DNA from 3 places in the Streptomyces sp. NPDC005791 genome. Region 2 is predicted to be linked to each of the others. Evidence: riboswitches for the same ligand, from Rfam matches in the RefSeq annotation. Region 2 holds a riboswitch; each other region holds the start of a gene.
The links. Region 2 has a riboswitch for thiamine pyrophosphate ahead of thiO (glycine oxidase ThiO). Riboswitches for the same ligand answer to the same signal wherever they lie in the genome.
Positions count from the first base shown of each region.

Region 1: it holds a riboswitch for thiamine pyrophosphate, as region 2 does, so the genes downstream of both, ACFYSH_RS04735 (thiamine ABC transporter substrate-binding protein) here and thiO (glycine oxidase ThiO) in region 2, are expected to answer to the same signal.
Region 3: it holds a riboswitch for thiamine pyrophosphate, as region 2 does, so the genes downstream of both, thiC (phosphomethylpyrimidine synthase ThiC) here and thiO (glycine oxidase ThiO) in region 2, are expected to answer to the same signal.

Region 1 is NZ_JBIAIP010000002.1:102,729-108,998, forward strand. Features, by position in the region: gene ACFYSH_RS04730 (iron ABC transporter permease) at 1-1,379, opposite strand, end outside; gene ACFYSH_RS04735 (thiamine ABC transporter substrate-binding protein) at 1,424-2,518, opposite strand; TPP riboswitch at 2,590-2,706, opposite strand; gene rlmN (23S rRNA (adenine(2503)-C(2))-methyltransferase RlmN) at 2,784-3,890, opposite strand; gene ACFYSH_RS04745 (phosphatidate cytidylyltransferase) at 3,994-5,079, opposite strand; gene frr (ribosome recycling factor) at 5,079-5,636, opposite strand; gene pyrH (UMP kinase) at 5,752-6,270, opposite strand, start outside.
Region 2 is NZ_JBIAIP010000010.1:250,412-256,681, forward strand. Features, by position in the region: gene ACFYSH_RS21335 (NAD(P)/FAD-dependent oxidoreductase) at 1-1,019, opposite strand, end outside; gene ACFYSH_RS21340 (hypothetical protein) at 1,048-1,389, opposite strand; TPP riboswitch at 1,441-1,553, shown strand; gene thiO (glycine oxidase ThiO) at 1,551-2,744, shown strand; gene thiS (sulfur carrier protein ThiS) at 2,741-2,965, shown strand; gene ACFYSH_RS21355 (thiazole synthase) at 2,968-3,762, shown strand; gene pknB (Stk1 family PASTA domain-containing Ser/Thr kinase) at 3,890-5,806, shown strand; gene ACFYSH_RS21365 (deoxyribonuclease IV) at 5,829-6,270, shown strand, end outside.
Region 3 is NZ_JBIAIP010000004.1:226,550-232,819, reverse strand. Features, by position in the region: gene ACFYSH_RS10600 (IclR family transcriptional regulator) at 1-174, shown strand, start outside; gene ACFYSH_RS10595 (SsgA family sporulation/cell division regulator) at 276-713, shown strand; gene ACFYSH_RS10590 (YibE/F family protein) at 795-2,150, opposite strand; TPP riboswitch at 2,222-2,355, shown strand; gene thiC (phosphomethylpyrimidine synthase ThiC) at 2,348-4,132, shown strand; gene ACFYSH_RS10580 (hypothetical protein) at 4,223-5,047, opposite strand; gene ACFYSH_RS10575 (metallophosphoesterase) at 5,226-6,270, opposite strand, start outside.

The DNA.
Region 1 (6,270 bases), on a different contig from region 2:
ACTGCCCGCCGTACCAGCGGGAGGTCCACCTCGCGCCAGGCCCGCAGCGGCGAGGCACCGAGCACCGCGGCGGCCTCCCGCAGCCGTTCGTCCACGGCACGCAGGACGGGCAGCATGGTCCGTACGACGAAGGGGACGCCCACCAGCGCCTGGGCGAGCGGGACCAGGATCCAGGACGTGCGCAGGTCGAGCGGCGGCTTGTCGAGCGTGATGAGGAAACCGAAGCCGACGGTGACCGCCGACACCCCGAGCGGCAGCATCAGCAGGGCGTCGAAGCCCCGCACCAGTCTGCCTGCCCTCCGGGTCAGCGCGGCGGCCGCGAGGCCGCCGATCACGAGGGCGAGGAGCGTCGCGACCAGGGCGTAGCGCAGCGAGTTACCGATGGCGTCGAGCGGCGGGACCAGGAAGGTGGAGCCGTTGGCGTCGGCGGACCGGAGTGCCCGGTAGAAGTCGAAACCGTAGCCGCCGGACGTGTCCAGGGAGCGTTCCACCAGCACGCCGAGCGGCAGCAGGACCAGAAGCAGCACGGTCAGCAGTACGCCGGCGAGCAGCGCCCGCTGGCCGGCTCCGCGGGGCGGCCGGGAGGTCTGCGCCGGGTCGACGAGCTTCAGCGCCGTCTCCCGGCGCCGTACGGTCCAGGCGTGTACGGCGAGGATCGCGCCGACCGCGGCGAACTGCACCAGGGTCAGCACCGCGGCCGTCGGCAGGTCGAGCAGCTGGGCGGTCTGCCGGTAGATCTCCACCTCCAGCGTGGAGTAGGCCGGACCGCCGAGGATCTGGACGACACCGAACGAGGTGAAGGTGAAGAGGAAGACCATCAGAGCCGCGGCGGCCACGGCCGGTCCCAGCGCGGGCAGGGTCACGCGCCGCCAGGTGGCGACACGGCCGGCCCCGAGCACCCGGGCGGCCTCTTCCTGGCGGGGGTCGAGCTGTGACCACAGGCCGCCGACGGTCCGTACGACGACCGCGTAGTTGAAGAAGACGTGGGCGAGCAGGATCGCCCACACGGTCGTGTCGAGACGGACTCCCCAGAGCTCGTCGAGGAACCCGCCGCGCCCCAGCAGTGCCAGGAACGCTGTGCCCACCACGACGGTCGGCAGGACGAACGGCACGGTCACCACGGCGCGCAGCAGTTGCTTGCCGGGGAAGTCGAAGCGGGCGAAGACGTAGGCACCGGGCAGCGCGATCAGCAGGGTGAGCACGGTCGAGGCGAGGGCCTGCCAGGTCGTGAACCAGAGGACATCGAGGATGTCCGGCCGGCTCAGCACCGCCCCGATCCTGCCGAACTGCCAGTCGCCGTCCGGCTTCAGCCCCCGGCCGACGATCGCGACGACCGGGTAGGCGAAGAACAGGGCGAAGAACAGGACGGGCACGGCCATGAGGCCGAGCCGCACCGCGTTCCCCCGCCAGGCGGGCCGCGCGACTACTTCACGACGAGCGAGGACCATGACTGGACCCACTGCTCACGGTTCTTGGCGATCTTCTCCGGGGCCACGGTCGCCGGCTCGTCGACGGTCGCACCGAACTTCGTGAAGAGTTCCGGGAGCTTCGCGTCCTTCACCACCGGGTTCACGAACATGTTCAGCGGCATGTCCTCCTGGAACTGCTTGCTGATCAGGAAGTCCAGCAGCGCCTTGCCGCCCGCCTCGTTCTTCGCGCCGTCCAGCAGGCCGGCGAACTCGATCTGGCGGAAGCAGGTGCCGGTGGCGACACCGGTCGGGGCCTCGGCGGGCTGTGGATCGGCGTACAGCACCTCGACGGGCGGGCTGGAGGCGTACGAGACGACGAGCGGACGGTCGGCCTCGGCCTTCTTGCCGCCTGCGGAGCCGGAGAACTCCTCGTTGTACGCCTGCTCCCAGCCGTCGACGACCTTGACGCCGTTGCTCTTCAGCTTCTTCCAGTAGTCCTGGTAGCCGGTCTCGCCGTAGGTGGCGACGGTGCCGAGCAGGAAGCCGAGGCCGGGCGAGGAGGTCGCGGCGTTCTCGGTGACGAGGAGGTTCCTGTACGCGGGCTTCAGCAGGTCGTCGAAGGACGTCGGCGGGTCGAGCTTCTTGTCGGCGAAGTACTTCTTGTCGTAGTTGACGCAGATGTCACCGGTGTCGACGGGCGTCACCCGGTGCTCGTCCGCGTCGAGCCGGGTGTCGGCCGCGACACGGTCCAGGCCCTTCGCCTCGTACGGCCTGAACAGACCGTTGTCCAGGGCCCGGGAGAGGAGCGTGTTGTCGGCGCCGAAGAACACGTCACCACGGGGTGAGCCCTTGGTCAGGATCTCCTGGTTGAGCGCGGCTCCGGCATCACCGCTCTTGAGCACCTTGACCGTGTAGCCGGTCTCCTTCGTGAACGCCTTCAGGACGGCGTCCGAGGCGTTGAACGAGTCGTGACTGACCAGGGTGACGGTCTTGGAACCGGCTCCCTCGCCACCGGAGGCCTTGTCGTCGGAGCCGCCGCAGCCCGCGAGCGCGGTGACACCGAGCGCGGCGGCAAGCGCCGTCGCCGCGTACTTCGTGGTGGTGTTCATGTGATTCCTCCTGGAGGTGACCAGGAAGAGACGCGGCCCTGCCCGCTCGGTGAGCGGGCAGGGCGCAACAGCTTGAGTAAGGTCCGAACTTCCTACCCGGAATGACCCGGGCGAGGTTCAGAGGGTCTGCGGCCGACCTGTCCTCGGTGCCGCACTCTCAGCGCTGTGGCGCTCCCCTGTCGGAATATGAAGTTGATTTCGGGCCAGGCTACACCGGCCGGATCACGCCGTACCGGCCGGATCGTGCCCCGCCCTGGGTGCCGCCTCAGCGCTCGGAGGCCGCCAGCTGCCCGCAGGCACCGTCGATCTCCTGGCCGCGGGTGTCCCGGACGGTCACCGGGACACCGTGGGCCGCGATCGCCTCGACGAACGCCTTCTCGTCCTCGGGCCGTGAGGCGGTCCACTTCGAGCCCGGGGTCGGATTCAGCGGGATGAGATTGACGTGTACCCGCTTGCCCTTGAGCAGCCGGCCCAGCAGGTCGCCCCGCCACGCCTGGTCGTTGATGTCGCGGATCAGCGCGTACTCGATGGAGATGCGGCGGCCCGACTTCTCCGCGTACTCCCACGCGGCGTCCAGGACCTCGCGGACCTTCCAGCGGGTGTTCACGGGCACGAGGGTGTCGCGCAGCTCGTCGTCAGGGGCGTGCAGTGAGACCGCGAGCCGGCACTTGAAGCCCTCGTCGGCGAAGCGCAGCATGGCCGGCACCAGGCCCACCGTGGACACGGTGATCCCGCGCTGCGAGAGACCGAGGCCGTCCGGCTCGGGGTCCGTCAGCCGCCGGATCGCCCCGACGACGCGCTTGTAGTTGGCGAGCGGCTCGCCCATGCCCATGAAGACGATGTTGGACAGCCGTGCCGGCCCGCCCGGGACCTCGCCGTCACGAAGCGCGCGCATGCCGTCCACGATCTGGTGCACGATCTCGGCGGTCGACAGGTTGCGGTCGAGTCCCGCCTGCCCGGTGGCGCAGAACGGGCAGTTCATCCCGCAGCCGGCCTGCGACGAGATACACATGGTCACCCGGTCCGGGTACCGCATGAGGACGGATTCCACGAGGGTGCCGTCGTGCAGCTTCCAGAGCGTCTTACGGGTGGTGTCGTCGTCACAGCTGATGTGGCGCACGACCGACATGAGGTCGGGGAACATCGCCTCGGCGAGCTTGTCCCGCGACGCGGCCGGGATGTTGGTCCACTCCGCCGGGTCGTGCGCGTACCGCGTGAAGTAGTGCTGCGACAGCTGCTTGGCACGGAAGGGCTTCTCGCCGGTCGCGGCGACTGCTTCCTTGCGCTCGTCGGGGGTGAGGTCGGCGAGGTGCCGCGGCGGCCGCTTGGCTCCACGGGGCGCGACAAAAGTGAGTTCTCCGGGCTTAGGCATGGTTCATCCAGTGTCGCAGACATACGAGTAAGGGCCCGCCGCCCTGTGGACGACGGACCCCTACGCGCAAAACCCCAGGTCAGTAAGTGTCTACGAGGCCTGATCAGCCGGAGCCGACGAACAGCACCAGCAGCAGCCACACGACCGGCGCGCTCGGCAGGAGCGAGTCGAGCCGGTCCATGATGCCGCCGTGGCCGGGCAGCAGCGTGCCCATGTCCTTGATGCCGAGGTCCCGCTTGATCATGGACTCGCCCAGGTCCCCCAGCGTGGCGCTGGCGGCGACGGCGAGACCCATCAGCAGCCCCTGCCACCAGCTCCCGCCGTCGATCAGGAACTCCATGCACAGGGCGCCGGCCACCATCGCGAAACCGATCGCCCCGAGCAGTCCCTCGCGGGTCTTCCCGGGGCTGATGCGCGGTGCCAGTTTGTGCGTGCCGAAGCGCCAACCGACGGCGTACGCACCGGTGTCGCTGACCACGGTCAGCAGGAGGAAGGTCAGGACACGCCACGCACCGTCGTCCGCGGTGAGCATCATGGCGACGAACGTCGCCAGGAACGGCACGTAGAACACGGCGAAGACACCCGCCGTGACGTCCTTGAGGTAGCCCTCGGGCGGCTTCGTCATCCGCCACACGAGCACCGCGAGGGCCGTGAGGGCCATGGCGACCCAGGCGCCCTCCGCCTCCCGCACATAGCCGGCGACGACCATGGCGGCGCCGCCGACGGCGAGCGGCACGAGGGGGACGTCGATGCCCTTGCGCTCCTTGAGGCGGGAGGTGAGCTCCCAGAGACCGACCACCACCGCCAGCACCACGACACCGACGAAGACGGCCTTCACGACGAAGAGCGACCCGGCGACGACCGCGCCGAGCCCGAGACCGACCCCTATGGCGGCACGCAGATCACGCCCCGCGCGCTTCTTCTGCGGCGGGGGTGACGGCAACGGGGTGGACATGGGCTCCGGCTTCTCGTCACGGAACAGGGGGCCACTGACGCGCGCGGCGTCCCTGTTCCGGTCGTCGCGGTCGTCGGCGTCTCTACCTGCGTCGGGAACGTCCGGCACGATGGGCATGGGCCGAGTCTGCTGGGCGCCGTGCACATCGTAAGCAGGACCCGCCGGGGCGGCCCCCATCTCGGGCGCGCCCCAGTAGCCGGCTCCCTGCGGGGCGCCCCGGGAAGAGTCGTTCATCAGACTTCGAGCAGCTCGGCTTCCTTGTGCTTGAGCAGCTCGTCCACCTGTGCGACGTACTTCGCGGTGGTGTCGTCGAGCTCCTTCTCCGCACGGCGGACCTCGTCCTCGCCGGACTCCTTGTCCTTGACGAGCTTGTCGAGCGTCTCCTTGGCCTTGCGGCGGATGGAGCGGATCGAGATCTTGGAGTCCTCGGCCTTGGTCTTGGCGACCTTGATGAACTCCTTGCGACGGTCCTGCGTGAGCTCGGGGAACGTCACACGGATGATGTTGCCGTCGTTGCTCGGGTTGACCCCGAGGTCGGAGTCACGGATCGCCTGCTCGATGTTGCGCAGCGCGGTCTTGTCGAACGGGGTCACCACGGCCATCCGCGGCTCGGGGACCGAGAACGAGGCCAGCTGGTTGATCGGGGTCAGCGCGCCGTAGTAGTCCGCGACGATCTTGTTGAACATCGCCGGGTGCGCACGGCCGGTGCGGATCGCGGCGAAGTCCTCTTTCGCGACCACGACGGCCTTCTCCATCTTCTCCTCGGCCTCGAGGAGGATTTCTTCGATCACCACGTGCTCCTGCGTGTCTTGAGCGGACCCGGCATCGTCGGGTCCTGCGGATCCTGCGTCGCGTCCTCACCTGCACGGTGTCCGACCGGCAGGCCGTTGTCCATCGTTGGGGCCGTCAGGCCCGGGTGCTCTCGTCGCTCACCAGCGTGCCGATCTTCTCACCCTTGACCGCGCGGGCGATATTGCCCTCCGTGGTCAGTTCGAAGACCAGGATCGGGAGCTGGTTGTCCCGGCAGAGCGTGATGGCGGTGGCGTCGGCGACCCTGAGGTCGCGGGCGATCACCTCGCCGTACTCCAGGGCGTCGAACTTCACCGCGTCGGGGTTGGACTTCGGGTCGGAGTCGTAGACCCCGTCCACGCCGTTCTTCCCCATCAGCAGCGCCTCCGCGTCGATCTCCAGAGCGCGCTGGGCGGCGGTCGTGTCGGTGGAGAAGTACGGCATTCCCATACCGGCCCCGAAGATGACGACGCGCCCCTTCTCCAGGTGCCGTACGGCACGGAGCGGGATGTACGGCTCCGCGACCTGGCCCATGGTGATGGCGGTCTGGACGCGTGAGTCGATGCCTTCCTTCTCCAGGAAGTCCTGCAGTGCCAGGCAGTTCATGACCGTGCCGAGCATGCCCATGTAGTCGGA
Region 2 (6,270 bases):
TGGCCGGCGTACTGCACGAAGCGGCCGAACTGCTCGGACCAGAAGTAGGGCACCGGGTCGTACGTCCCGCTCACGCCCTGGGCGAGGGCCGCGGCGACCGTCCAGGGCCCCTGGAGGGCGTTGTCCCAGTGGTGGACCAGCAGGCGCTCCCCGTAGCGGGCGGAGGGGAAGGAGGCGCAGTCGCCCACCGCGTGGACATCGGGCAGCGACGTGCGCAGGGAGCTGTCCGCGGTGACCGAGCCGTCCGGGCCGAGCGCGATGCCCGAGCCCGTGAGCCACGTGGTGGCGGGCCGGGCCCCGATGCCCACGACCACCGCTCCAGCGGGTATCACCCGACCGTCCGCCAGGTGGACGGCGCCTTCGTCGACGCGCGCGACGCGTGCACCGGTGAGGAGTTCGGCTCCGCTCTCGGCGTACCAGCGGGTCATCGGAGCGGCGACCTCGGCGGGCAGCGTGCCCGCGAGGGGACGGTCCGCGGCCTCCACGACGGTGACCGCGCAGCCGGCCGCGCGGGCCGCGGTGGCGAACTCGGCACCGATCCAGCCCGCTCCGACCACGACCACGTCGTGCTGCCGCTCCAGGACGGGCCGAAGCCGTGCGGCATCGTCGAGCGTACGCAGCAGGTGGACGCCGGGCACGCTCTCGGAACCCGGCAGCCCGACCGGTTCCGCGCCGGTGGCGAGGACCAGGGCGTCGTACGCGACGGGCCCTTCGGCGGTGTCCAGCTCGTGCGCCTCGGCACGCAGGCCGGTGACGTCGAGGCCCAGGCGCAGCGTGATGTCCAGTTCCTCGAAGTCGATGTCGAAGGCGGAGTCCTCGGCCTTGCCGAGCAGGACCGCCTTGGACAGCGGCGGCCTGTCGTACGGCTGGTGCGGCTCGGCCCCGATGAGCGTGATCGGACCCGTGAAGCCCCGTTGGCGCAGGGCCACGGCTGTCTGCACACCGGCCATGCCGGCGCCCACGATCACGACTCCGTACGGCCGCTGTTCCGCTGCGGGGACCTGCGTCTGTTCGCTCACCCGTCCACCCTAGTCATCTGACCGCCCGTCAGCCGGCGAGCTCTTCCACCACACTCGTCCCGCTGCCCTTCCGGGACTCCCACTCCCACCGCTCGTCCAGCCGGACCCGGCCGTCGGGAAGGTCCGTGACGGTCGAGACGCAGTGCCCGGAGGCGGTCGTTCCGTCCTGCTTCAGCTGGACGTACCTGAAGTCCAGCGTGTCGGCGTCCCTGGTGCCGACGAGGTGGCCCCGGGCGATGTCACCGCCCGCGTACTCGGCCCAGATCCGGCCCTCCTGCTCGTGGTAGGTGAACCGGGTCCGGGTGCCGACCTGGCCCGGCGCCTGGTCGGCGACGGGCGAGAGGACGAGTCCGTCGAGTGAACGGGCCACGGGTACTGCTCCCTTACCGGCTGCGGAGAACGGGGTCTAGGCTGGCCACCGTAAAACACTCGCGGGAGTCCGGGCGCACCGGGCTGAGAGGGAGGCTGGCCGGCCTCCGACCGTACGAACCTGATCCGGGTCATGCCGGCGAAGGGAGGGGCTGGACGCCCATGCGTTTCTCCGCAGACAGTTCCGACGTCCTGGTCGTCGGAGGCGGCATCATCGGTCTGGTGACCGCCTGGCGGTCGGCCCAGCAAGGGCTGCGCACCACGCTGGCCGATCCCGCACCAGGTGGCGGGGCGGCCCAGGTCGCGGCCGGGATGCTCGCCGCCGTCACCGAACTCCACTACGGCGAACAGACTCTGCTCGGTCTCACCGTGGACTCCGCCGCGCGCTATCCGGCCTTCGTGGCCGAGCTGGAGGAAGTGAGCGGGCAGGAGACCGGCTTCCGCGCCTGCGGCACCCTGTCCGTCGCGCTGGACTCCGACGACCGGGCGTATCTGCGGGAGCTGCACGCTCTGCAACTGCGTTCGGGGTTGGAATCCGAGTGGCTCAGCGGTCGCGAGTGCCGCCGTCTGGAGCCGATGCTCGCTCCTGGCGTACGCGGCGGTCTACGGGTCGACGGCGACCACCAGGTGGATCCCCGACGGCTGGCCTCGGCACTGGTCACCGCGTGCGAACGGGCGGGGGTCGTCTTCCACCGCACCTGGGTCCGACGGCTCCGCGTCACGGCCGGCCGTGCGACGGGAGCCGTCCTCGCGGACGGCACGGAGCTCGCCGCCGGCCAGGTGGTTCTCGCCGGCGGCAGCCTCAGCGCCCGACTCGAAGGGCTGCCGGAGGCCGTCGTGCCACCGGTACGCCCGGTCAAGGGGCAGGTGGTGCGACTGACCGTGCCGCCCGTGTACGCCCCCTTCCTCAGCAGGACGGTGCGTGCCGTCGTGCGCGGCAGCCAGGTCTATCTGGTGCCGCGCGCCAACGGCGAGCTGGTGATCGGCGCGACCACCGAGGAGCAGGGCTGGGACACCACGGTCACCGCGGGCGGGGTGTACGAACTGCTGCGCGACGCCCATGAGCTGCTCCCCGGCATCACCGAGCTTCCGCTGGCCGAGACCCGGGCCGGTCTGCGGCCCACCACGCCGGACAACGCGCCGCTGCTGGGCCCCACGGCCCTGCCCGGTCTGCATCTCGCCACCGGGCACCATCGCAACGGAGTGCTGCTGACGCCCGTCACCGGCGATGTGATGGCCCAGGTGCTGACCACCGGCGAGCTGCCCGAGGTGGCCCGGCCGTTCTCGCCGGACCGCTTCGGCCCGTCCCGTGAAGCCCCCTCCCCCGCCCCGGCACCCCAGGAGCAGCCCGCATGACAGCGCCCGTACCCACCTCCGTGTCGGTGTCCGTCAACGGGGAGCATCGCCGCGTTCCCGCCGGGACCCCGCTGGACGCCCTGGTCGCGACCCTGACGGCGGCACCCTCCGGCGTCGCCGCCGCGGTCAACGAAGCCGTCGTCCCCCGCGGCCGGTGGTCCGCCACCGCGCTCGCCGAGGGCGACCGGGTCGAGATCCTCACCGCGGTCCAGGGAGGCTGACCATGTCCGACGATCTCTTCACCCTCGGTTCCACGGCGTTCTCGTCACGGTTGATCATGGGGACGGGCGGGGCGCCGAGCCTCGACGTGCTGGAACGCTCCCTGATCGCCTCGGGCACCGAGCTGACCACCGTGGCGATGCGCCGGCTCGACCCGACCGTGCGGGGCTCGGTGCTCTCCGTGCTGGAACGCCTCTCCATCCAGGTCCTGCCGAACACCGCGGGCTGCTTCACCGCCGGCGAGGCCGTGCTGACCGCCCGGCTGGCCCGGGAGGCGCTGGGCACCGACTGGATCAAGCTGGAGGTCGTGGCCGACGAGCGAACCCTGCTGCCCGACCCGATCGAGCTGCTGGACGCCGCCGAGGTCCTGGTCGACGACGGTTTCACCGTCCTGCCGTACACCAATGACGACCCCGTCCTGGCGCGCAAGCTGCAGGACGTGGGATGCGCGGCCGTCATGCCGCTGGGCTCCCCCATCGGCTCCGGGCTCGGCATCCGCAACCCCCACAACTTCCAGCTGATCGCCGAGCAGGCCGCCGTACCGGTGATCCTGGACGCCGGCGCCGGGACCTCGTCCGACGCGGCGCTGGCCATGGAGCTGGGCTGTTCCGCTGTGATGCTCGCCTCGGCGGTGACCCGGGCGCAGGAGCCGGAGCTGATGGCGGCGGCGATGCGGCACGCGGTGGACGGCGGACGCCTGGCGTACCGGGCGGGACGCATCCCCCGCCGCCGTTTCGCCGAGGCGTCCTCGCCGACGGAGGGCCGCGCGATGCTGGATCCGGAGCGCCCGGCCTTCTGAGATCCGGGGCCGGCGACGGCCTCCCGGTCACAGGACGTGCATGTCCCTGTCACGGCTCGGCACCGGAACGGCCCTCCGGGCTCCTCGGCACATCCGTCGTGTCCGTGGCAGCTCGTAGACTCGCTCCGTGGACACGACCCTCCAGGACCCCCTCGTCGGGCAGCTGCTCGACGGCCGCTATCGCATCGATGCGCGCATCGCCGTCGGCGGTATGGCCACGGTCTACCGGGCCATGGACACCCGGCTCGACCGGGTGCTCGCGCTCAAGGTGATGCACCCGGCGCTGGCGGCGGACGCCGCGTTCGTCGAACGCTTCATCCGCGAGGCCAAGTCCGTCGCCCGGCTCGCGCACCCCAATGTGGTGGCCGTCTTCGACCAGGGCGCCCAGGGCGCGTACGTGTACCTCGCGATGGAGTACGTCGCCGGGTGCACCCTGCGCGATGTCCTGCGCGAGCGCGGGGCGCTGCAGCCCCGAGCCGCACTGGACATCCTCGAACCTGTCCTGGCCGCCCTCGGCGCCGCCCACCGCGCGGGCTTCGTCCACCGCGACATGAAGCCGGAGAACGTGCTGATAGGGGACGACGGCCGGGTGAAGGTCGCCGACTTCGGTCTCGTACGCGCGGTCGGTACCGCCACGGACACCACCGGCTCCCTCCTGGGCACGGTCTCGTATCTCGCCCCCGAGCAGATCGAGCAGGGCACGGCCGACACCAGGTCCGACGTGTACGCCTGCGGCGTGGTGCTCTACGAAATGCTGACCGGTGGCAAACCCCACGCCGGGGACACCGCCGCCCAGGTCATCTACCGGCATCTGAACGAGGACGTCCCTGCGCCGTCCGGCGCCGTCCCCGGCCTGGCCGCCGGGCTGGACGGACTGGTGGCCGCCGCGACCGCGCGCGATCCCGACGTCCGTCCGCCCGACGCGGTGGCCCTTCTCGCGAGGTCCCGCGATATACGGGCGGCTCTCACCGAGGAGCAGCTCGACGCGAGGCCTCCGCAGGCCCTCGCGGAGGTCCACGACGCCGCCGAGGACCGGACGAGCGTGATCCCCCGGGTGATTCCGGCCGGCCAGGGCACCGCCCACCACACCAGTCGGCTGGAGATGCCCCCGCCCCAGGAGCCCGTGCGCGGGCGCAACCCCTTCGCCGGCCGCGGCAACCGGCGTGGGTTGCTCGCCGTGCTCGTCGCCGTCCTGCTGGTGCTGGGGGTCGGATCGGGCGTCTGGTACATCAATTCGGGTCAGTTCACCCATGTCCCCTCGCTCCTGGGCCAGACCCAGGGTGCCGCCGAGAAGCGGCTGACGGACGAGGGCCTCGATCTGAAGGGCGTCGAGCGCGCCTACAGCGACACGGTGAAGCGCGGCACGGTGATCAGCAGCGACCCGGGCTCCGGTGAGCGCATCCGGGGCAACGACGCGGTGAAGCTGGTGATCTCGCGCGGCCCGGAGATCGTGAAGGTCCCCGATGTGGAGGGCCTCTCCCTCGGTGACGCCCGGCGCGAGCTGAAGGAGACGGGGCTCGCGCCCGGGATGGTGACCCGGGAGTTCAGCGAGGACATCGCCCGGGGCGAGGTGATCCGTACGGATCCGGACATGGGTACCGAGCGGCGTCCCGACTCCGCGGTCGCCCTCGTCGTCAGCAAGGGCAGCCCGGTCGACGTGCCCGACGTCACGGGTCTCGGCGTCGAGGAGGCCACGGCCGAGCTGGTCGAATCGGGGCTGGAGGCGAAGGTGCTGCCCGAGCGGGTCAACTCACCCGAGGCCCAGGGCGAGGTCGCCCGCCAGACACCCGGCAGCGGTGCGGAGGCGGCCGAAGGCGACACCGTGGAGCTCACCGTCTCCAAGGGCCCGCGCATGCTCCAGGTCCCCGACGTCACGGGCAAGGACGTCGACGCGGCCCGGAGCGCACTGGAGGACGCCGGGTTCGAGGTCGAGGTCGACCGGCCGTTCCTCTCCTTCAGCGACACGATCGGGAGCCAGTCCGTCGAGGGTGGCGAGAAGGCCGCCGAAGGCTCCACGATCACCATCAGGACCAAGGCCCTGTAGACCCCCCGAGGACTGACAGCACATGCGCAACCCGATAGGCGGCCACGTCCCGGTGGCCGGCGGACTCGCCAAGGTCGGTCTCGACTACGCGCGGGAGCTGGCGGCGGAGACCGTGCAGGTCTTCGTCGCCAATCCGCGCGGCTGGGCGACCCCGCCCGGGAACCCGGCCCAGGACGAGATCTTCCGTACGGAGTGTTCGGCCCGGTCCGTCCCGGCATACGTCCATGCCCCGTACCTGATCAACTTCGGGTCGCACACCGAGGCCACGGTCGAGCGGTCGGTCCTGTCACTGCGCCACTCACTGCGCCGGGCCCGGGCGATCGGCGCCCTGGGCGTGGTGGTGCACACCGGCTCGGCGACCGGCGGACGCCCGCGCGCGGAGGCCCTCGCCCAGGTGCGTACGCACATGCTCCCGCTCCTGGACGAGCTGACCCACGACGACGATCCGTTCCTGCTGCTGGAGT
Region 3 (6,270 bases), on a different contig from region 2:
TACGCCATGGGGACGGTCTGTGGGGCTATTCCGATCACTGTCGGCTCCGCTGTGGCGGCCATGGCTGTTTCCCTCCCTCTACACCAAGAGGAACGGTTGCTCGCCGCAGTCGAACAACTACGCTGCGAAGTAACCGCCCTGTTGCGCTCGTTCGTGTTCTCTATCAGTATCTGAAAAATCACTCCTTGTGATCTGCTATCGCGTGCACCACGATGGCGTCAATGGGGCCATGGTGGATCATTCCTGGCCAGTTTCATCTACTGCGGGGTTGAACGATGCGCGAGTCGGTTCAAGCAGAGGTCATGATGAGCTTCCTCGTCTCCGAGGAGCTCTCCTTCCGTATTCCGGTGGAGCTCCGGTACGAGGTCAGTGATCCGTACGCGATCCGGATGACCTTTCACCTGCCAGGTGACGCCCCCGTCACCTGGGCATTCGGCCGGGAGCTGCTGCTCGACGGTCTCAACAGCCCCAGCGGCGACGGCGATGTGCACATCGGCCCGACCGAGCCCGAAGGGCTGTCGGATGTGCACATCCGCCTGCAGGTCGGAGCGGACCGTGCGCTCTTCAGGGCCGGTACGGCGCCGCTTGTGGCATTTCTCGACCGGACGGACAAGCTGGTGCCATTGGGGCAGGAGCACACGCTGGGTGACTTCGACGGCAATCTCGAAGAGGCGCTGGGGCGCATCCTCGCCAAGGAACAGAACGCCGGCTGAACAGATCGGTCCTGCTGAACAGATGGGTCCTGCTCGACACCGAACACCGGTGGCCCGGTTCCCTGTGCCCGGTGGCCCGGTTCACGCCTTGCGGCGTCGGCCCCTCCCGGTCCGTGCGGGTGCAGGAGCTGCGGCTTCCGCGCCGAGCCCCGTGCGGTCCGCGGAGACCACCAGCGCCGCGAGCACCGTCGTCACCGGGACCGAGGCGACCAGTCCGATCGATCCGACGAGTGTCCGGACGATCTCCACCGCGACCAGTTCACTGGTGGCGACCGTGCTCACGCCGCTCTGGGCGATGGAGAAGAGAAGCAACAGGGGGAGCGCCGCGCCCGCGTAGGCGAGTACGAGCGTGTTGACGACCGAGGCGATGTGGTCGCGCCCGATCCGGATGCCCGCCCGGTAGAGACCGCGTACGCCCATCGTCGGGTCGGCCTGGTGCAGTTCCCAGACCGCTGAGGTCTGGGTGACGGTCACATCGTCGAGCACGCCGAGCGAGCCGATGATCACACCGGCCAGCAGCAGGCCACTCATGTCGATGTCCGGGTACAGGCCGTGGATGAGGCCGGTGTTGTCATCCGTGTTCCCGGACAGGCTCGCCCACCCGATGAAGAGCGATCCCAGCAGCCCGATCAGCAGCAGCGAGGTGAGCGTGCCGACGACCGCCACCGAGGTGCGGGCGGTCAGCCCGTGACAGGTGTACAGGGCGATCAGCATGATGGCGCTGGCCCCGATCACCGCGACGACCAGCGGATTCGAACCTTGCAGGATCGCCGGCAGGATGAACAGGGTCAGCACGGCGAAGGACACGGCGAGCGCGATCAGCGCCATCAGCCCGCGCAGTCGGCCCACCACGACCACCGCGAGGGCGAAGATCCCGGCGAGGAGCGCCATCGGGAACGAGCGGTCCACATCGGTCACCGAGTACTGAAGGTCCCGAGGTGCGTCAGGGGCGTACGCCACGACCACTCCCTGACCCTCCCGCAGCTGCCGGGGCGCATCGGGCTGGACCACCTCCACGAAGGTGCGGCCCTTGTCCTCACCGGTCGTCACCTCGACCGTCGCCTTCTTGCACTCCCCCGTCTGTTCGTTGACGGCTTCCCGCCCCGAGGCCGTGGAGGTGTCGCCGGTCGCCGGTACCTGTGAGGCGTTGACGTCCGCGCAGTCGACCGACACCACCTTCGTCACCCGGCCGTCCTGGGTCTGCCGGTCGAAGCCGACACCCGTGCGCTCATGGGCCGGGGCACCGCCGGGCCAGAACGCCACGAGGCCGACCAGGACGGCCGTCGCGAAGGGGATCAGCACGGCCGCGATGACCTTACGCAAGTGCTTGGACACGGGCGCGGCAGGACCGTGACTGTGGGAGTGGCCGTGCGCATGACTCTGCGTGCTGCCTGATGCGGGGCCGGGGGATTCGGGGGCGCTTCCGGGAGACGTCACCCGGCGATCATCCCAAGAAGAGGGGAGGTCCTCTGGCCAGCACGCCAGAAGGGAGGCTAGCGTGGGGGGACATCTGTACACGCGGGAGCTCGGAGCACCGGGCTGAGAGGGCGCTGACCTCCGTATATCCCTACGGGAAACGCTGCGCCGACCGCCGAACCTGTTACCGGGTAATGCCGGCGTAGGGAGTAGGTCTCATGACCACAGCGGACGCACGCACGCCTGCCTCGAAGCGGAACCAGCAGGACGCCGAGGCCGGGAAGTCCATCGGCTGGCACAAGGGGTACGTCCAGGGCTCGCGCCCGGACCTCCGGGTGCCGGTCCGTCAGGTGCACCTCACCAACGGCAAGGACGTGACGCTGTACGACACCTCCGGGCCGTACACCGATCCCACCACCGCAACCGACGTACGCCGAGGACTCGCCCCGCTCCGGGAGAACTGGATCATCGGCCGCGGGGACACCGAGGAGTACGCGGGCCGCCCCGCGCGCCCCGAGGACGACGGCCTCAGGCACACCTCGCCGCGCGGAGGGCTGCGCAACCTCGACGCGGTCTTCCCGGGCCGCCCGCGCCAGCCCCGACGCAGCCGTGACGGCCGGCCCGTCACGCAGCTCGCGTACGCCCGCCGGGGGGAGATCACCCCGGAGATGGAGTACGTCGCGATCCGGGAGAACACCGAACCCGAGGTCGTGCGCGAGGAGATCGCGGCCGGCCGGGCGGTCCTCCCCGCCAACGTGAACCACCCGGAGATCGAGCCGATGATCATCGGTAAGCGCTTCCTGGTGAAGGTGAACGCCAACATCGGCAACTCCGCGGTCACCTCCTCCATCGAGGAGGAGGTGGACAAGATGACCTGGGCCACCAAGTGGGGCGCCGACACGGTCATGGATCTCTCCACCGGCCGCAACATCCACACCACCCGCGAGTGGGTGCTGCGCAACTCCCCCGTGCCGATCGGCACCGTCCCCCTCTACCAGGCACTCGAGAAGGTCGACGGACGGGCCGAGGAGCTGACGTGGGAGATCTACAGGGACACGGTCATCGAGCAGGCGGAGCAGGGCGTCGACTACATGACGGTGCACGCGGGCGTCCGGCTGCCCTACGTCCCGCTGACAGCCCGTCGTAAGACGGGCATCGTCTCGCGTGGCGGGTCGATCATGGCTGCCTGGTGCCTGGCACACCACAAGGAGTCGTTCCTGTACGAGAACTTCGAGGAGCTCTGCGAGATCCTCGCGTCCTACGACGTGACGTACTCACTCGGTGACGGGCTGCGTCCCGGCTCCATCGCGGACGCCAACGACGAGGCGCAGTTCGCCGAACTCCGTACGCTCGGCGAACTCAACACCGTCGCCAAGCGGTGCGGCGTCCAGACGATGATCGAGGGCCCGGGACACGTCCCGATGCACAAGATCAAGGAGAACATCGATCTGCAGCAGGAGATCTGCGAGGAGGCGCCCTTCTACACGCTGGGGCCCCTCACCACGGACGTCGCTCCCGCATACGACCACATCACCTCGGGCATCGGTGCGGCGATGATCGCCTGGTGGGGGACCGCGATGCTCTGCTACGTCACGCCCAAGGAGCACTTGGGGCTGCCGAACCGTGACGATGTGAAGACCGGTGTCATCACCTACAAGATCGCCGCTCATGCGGCGGACCTCGCCAAGGGGCACCCCGGAGCGCAGGCGTGGGACGACGCCCTTTCGGACGCCCGGTTCGAATTCCGCTGGGAGGACCAGTTCAATCTGGCGCTCGATCCTGACACCGCGCGGGAGTTCCACGACGAGACGCTGCCGGCCGAACCGGCGAAGACGGCGCACTTCTGCTCCATGTGCGGCCCCAAGTTCTGCTCGATGAAGATCTCCCACGACATCCGTCGGGAGCACGGGAACGAACAGGCCGAGATCGAGGCGGGGATGGCCGAGAAGTCCAAGGAGTTCGCAGCGGCGGGCAACAGGGTCTATCTGCCTGTCGTGGACTGACGTCAGGACGCCGGGTCCGGGCGCCACGCCGTGGCGCCCGGCGCGGGGCCTCGCCGGGTTCCGGCTCGGGGCCCTGTCGTGCCCCTCGGATCACTCCGGCTGGTGTTCGGGGCCGCCGAAGTCCGGGCTGGTGAAGTCGGGGCTGGTGAAGGTCGGGCGCGGGCCGGCCGAGGGGCCTCCCCCCGGCCCGGAGAAGTCCGGTCTGCTGTAACCGATCTTCGGTATCCGGTTGGCCGAACGGTGCGGGGTCCGCGAGGCGGGGCCCGCGGTCGGATCGGCCAGCGCGTCCCGGAGGAAGGGCAGGACGCCGCGTTCCAGCAAGGCGTGGCGCCAGGCCTCCCTGGCGCGCGCGACGTCCTCCGGCAGTTCCTCCTCCTCGTCCGTGGCGGGCAGCGCGGTGGCACCGTTGCGCAGGGCGGTGACGAGGAGGCCCACGGCGGCGACGAGGATGGCGGCGGCGGCGACGGCTGCGAAGAACCACCCGGCGGTGACCATGGTTCCGGCGAAGGCCGGGGCGGGGCTGAGTGCCTGGAGGGAGTAGCCGATCAGCAGGAATATGAGGGCGGCCGTGCCCGCGAGGACGGGCGCCAGGGCGGAGATCACCGCGAGTGTGCCGGCGCCTGTGGGGTCGGAGTCGTCCGCGGCGGACCCGGGGCCGGAGGCCTGGACATCCGGGCCGCCCGGCCCGCGCAGCTCACCGCGGACCGTCACGTAGTGGTCGTACTCGGTGGCCGCCGCCGCCGTGATCAGGGGCGTGGCGTCGAGCGCCATCGTACGGAGCTGTTCCGGATTGAGACGGTCGCCGATGCCGTCCAGATCCGGTCGTTCGTGAGCATGGCGCAGTGCGTCGGCCAGGATCCGCTCGTACTCGGGGCGGTCCTCGGCCAGCAGGTGCGGAGCGCTTTTCATGTGCATCCCCCGATGCTCCGTAGGGCCTGATCGACCGTAGGGGCGGGCGACCGGGCGGAAACGGAGGAGAGCCTGCTACTGATACGCCGATGGTAGAGCGCCTACGGCATGGGGTGACAGGGGGTTTCCGGAAATAGACCCAGCCGCCGACGGTGCCGGGCCGTGACGCATTCCCCGACGACCGTCAGTCACGCAGCGGAAGTTGGGCGACCAACAGCTTTCCGGCCATGGTCACTCCACCGTCCATGGCGACGGCCAGACCTTCCGCGTAGACGTGCGGGCCGTCCACCACCGGCCGGGCCACGTCCTCGCCTTCATCCGGTCCGACCTCGCCGAGCAGGTACGGAATGGGGCTGTGGCCGTGGACGACGCGCCGTCCACCGTACGTCGACATCAGTTCACGGACGGCTTCCGTGCCGCCCTCGTCGCGGAAGGCGAACCGCTTGGTGAGCTTCCGGAAGAGGTCCCAGCACTCATCGGCGTCGTTCCGCGTGAGGATGGCGTGCACCGTGTCGTTGACGTCCTCGATGGTGGTTCCGTAATCGAGGTAGGCGGTCGTGTCGGAGTGCATCAGCAGGTGCCCGTCCTCCTCGACGACGGCGTCGAGCCGGGCCATCCACTGGAGGTGGACGTCCTGCAGCCGGTCCATGTCGGTCTTCTGGCCGCCGTTGAGCAGCCAGGCGGCCTGGAAGGTCGCGGTGCCGGCGCCGGAGTTCACCGGGGTGTCACCGAACCTCTTCGCGCCGAGCAGCAGCAGTTCGTGGTTGCCCATGAGCGCCTTGCAGTAACCGCCGGCCGCGGCGGCCTCCGCGGAGAGGCGCATGACCAGATCGATGACGCCGATGCCGTCAGGACCTCGGTCGGTGAAGTCGCCGAGGAACCAGAGCCTGGCGTTGCCGGCTGCCCAGCGGCCGTCGGTGTCGACGAGGCCCTGCTCACGCAGAGAGCCCAGGAGTTCGTCCAGGTATCCGTGGACGTCACCGACGACGTACAGCGGGCCGCGGCCGGAATCGCCACCGGTCCGGGCTTCCGGGACGGTGTTCACCTGAACGGTGTCCCCGCGGTTGATCACAGGCAGATCCCGCGCGGTGGGGGTGTACCCCTCCGGCGGCTCGTCGCCCACCGAGATGTTGCCGGGATGCGGCAGGAGCGGGTCCACCGGCACCTGTGCATACGGCGGTACGCGGAAGTCGCGCAACGTCGCTGTCCGCACCACGGGTTCCTGACCG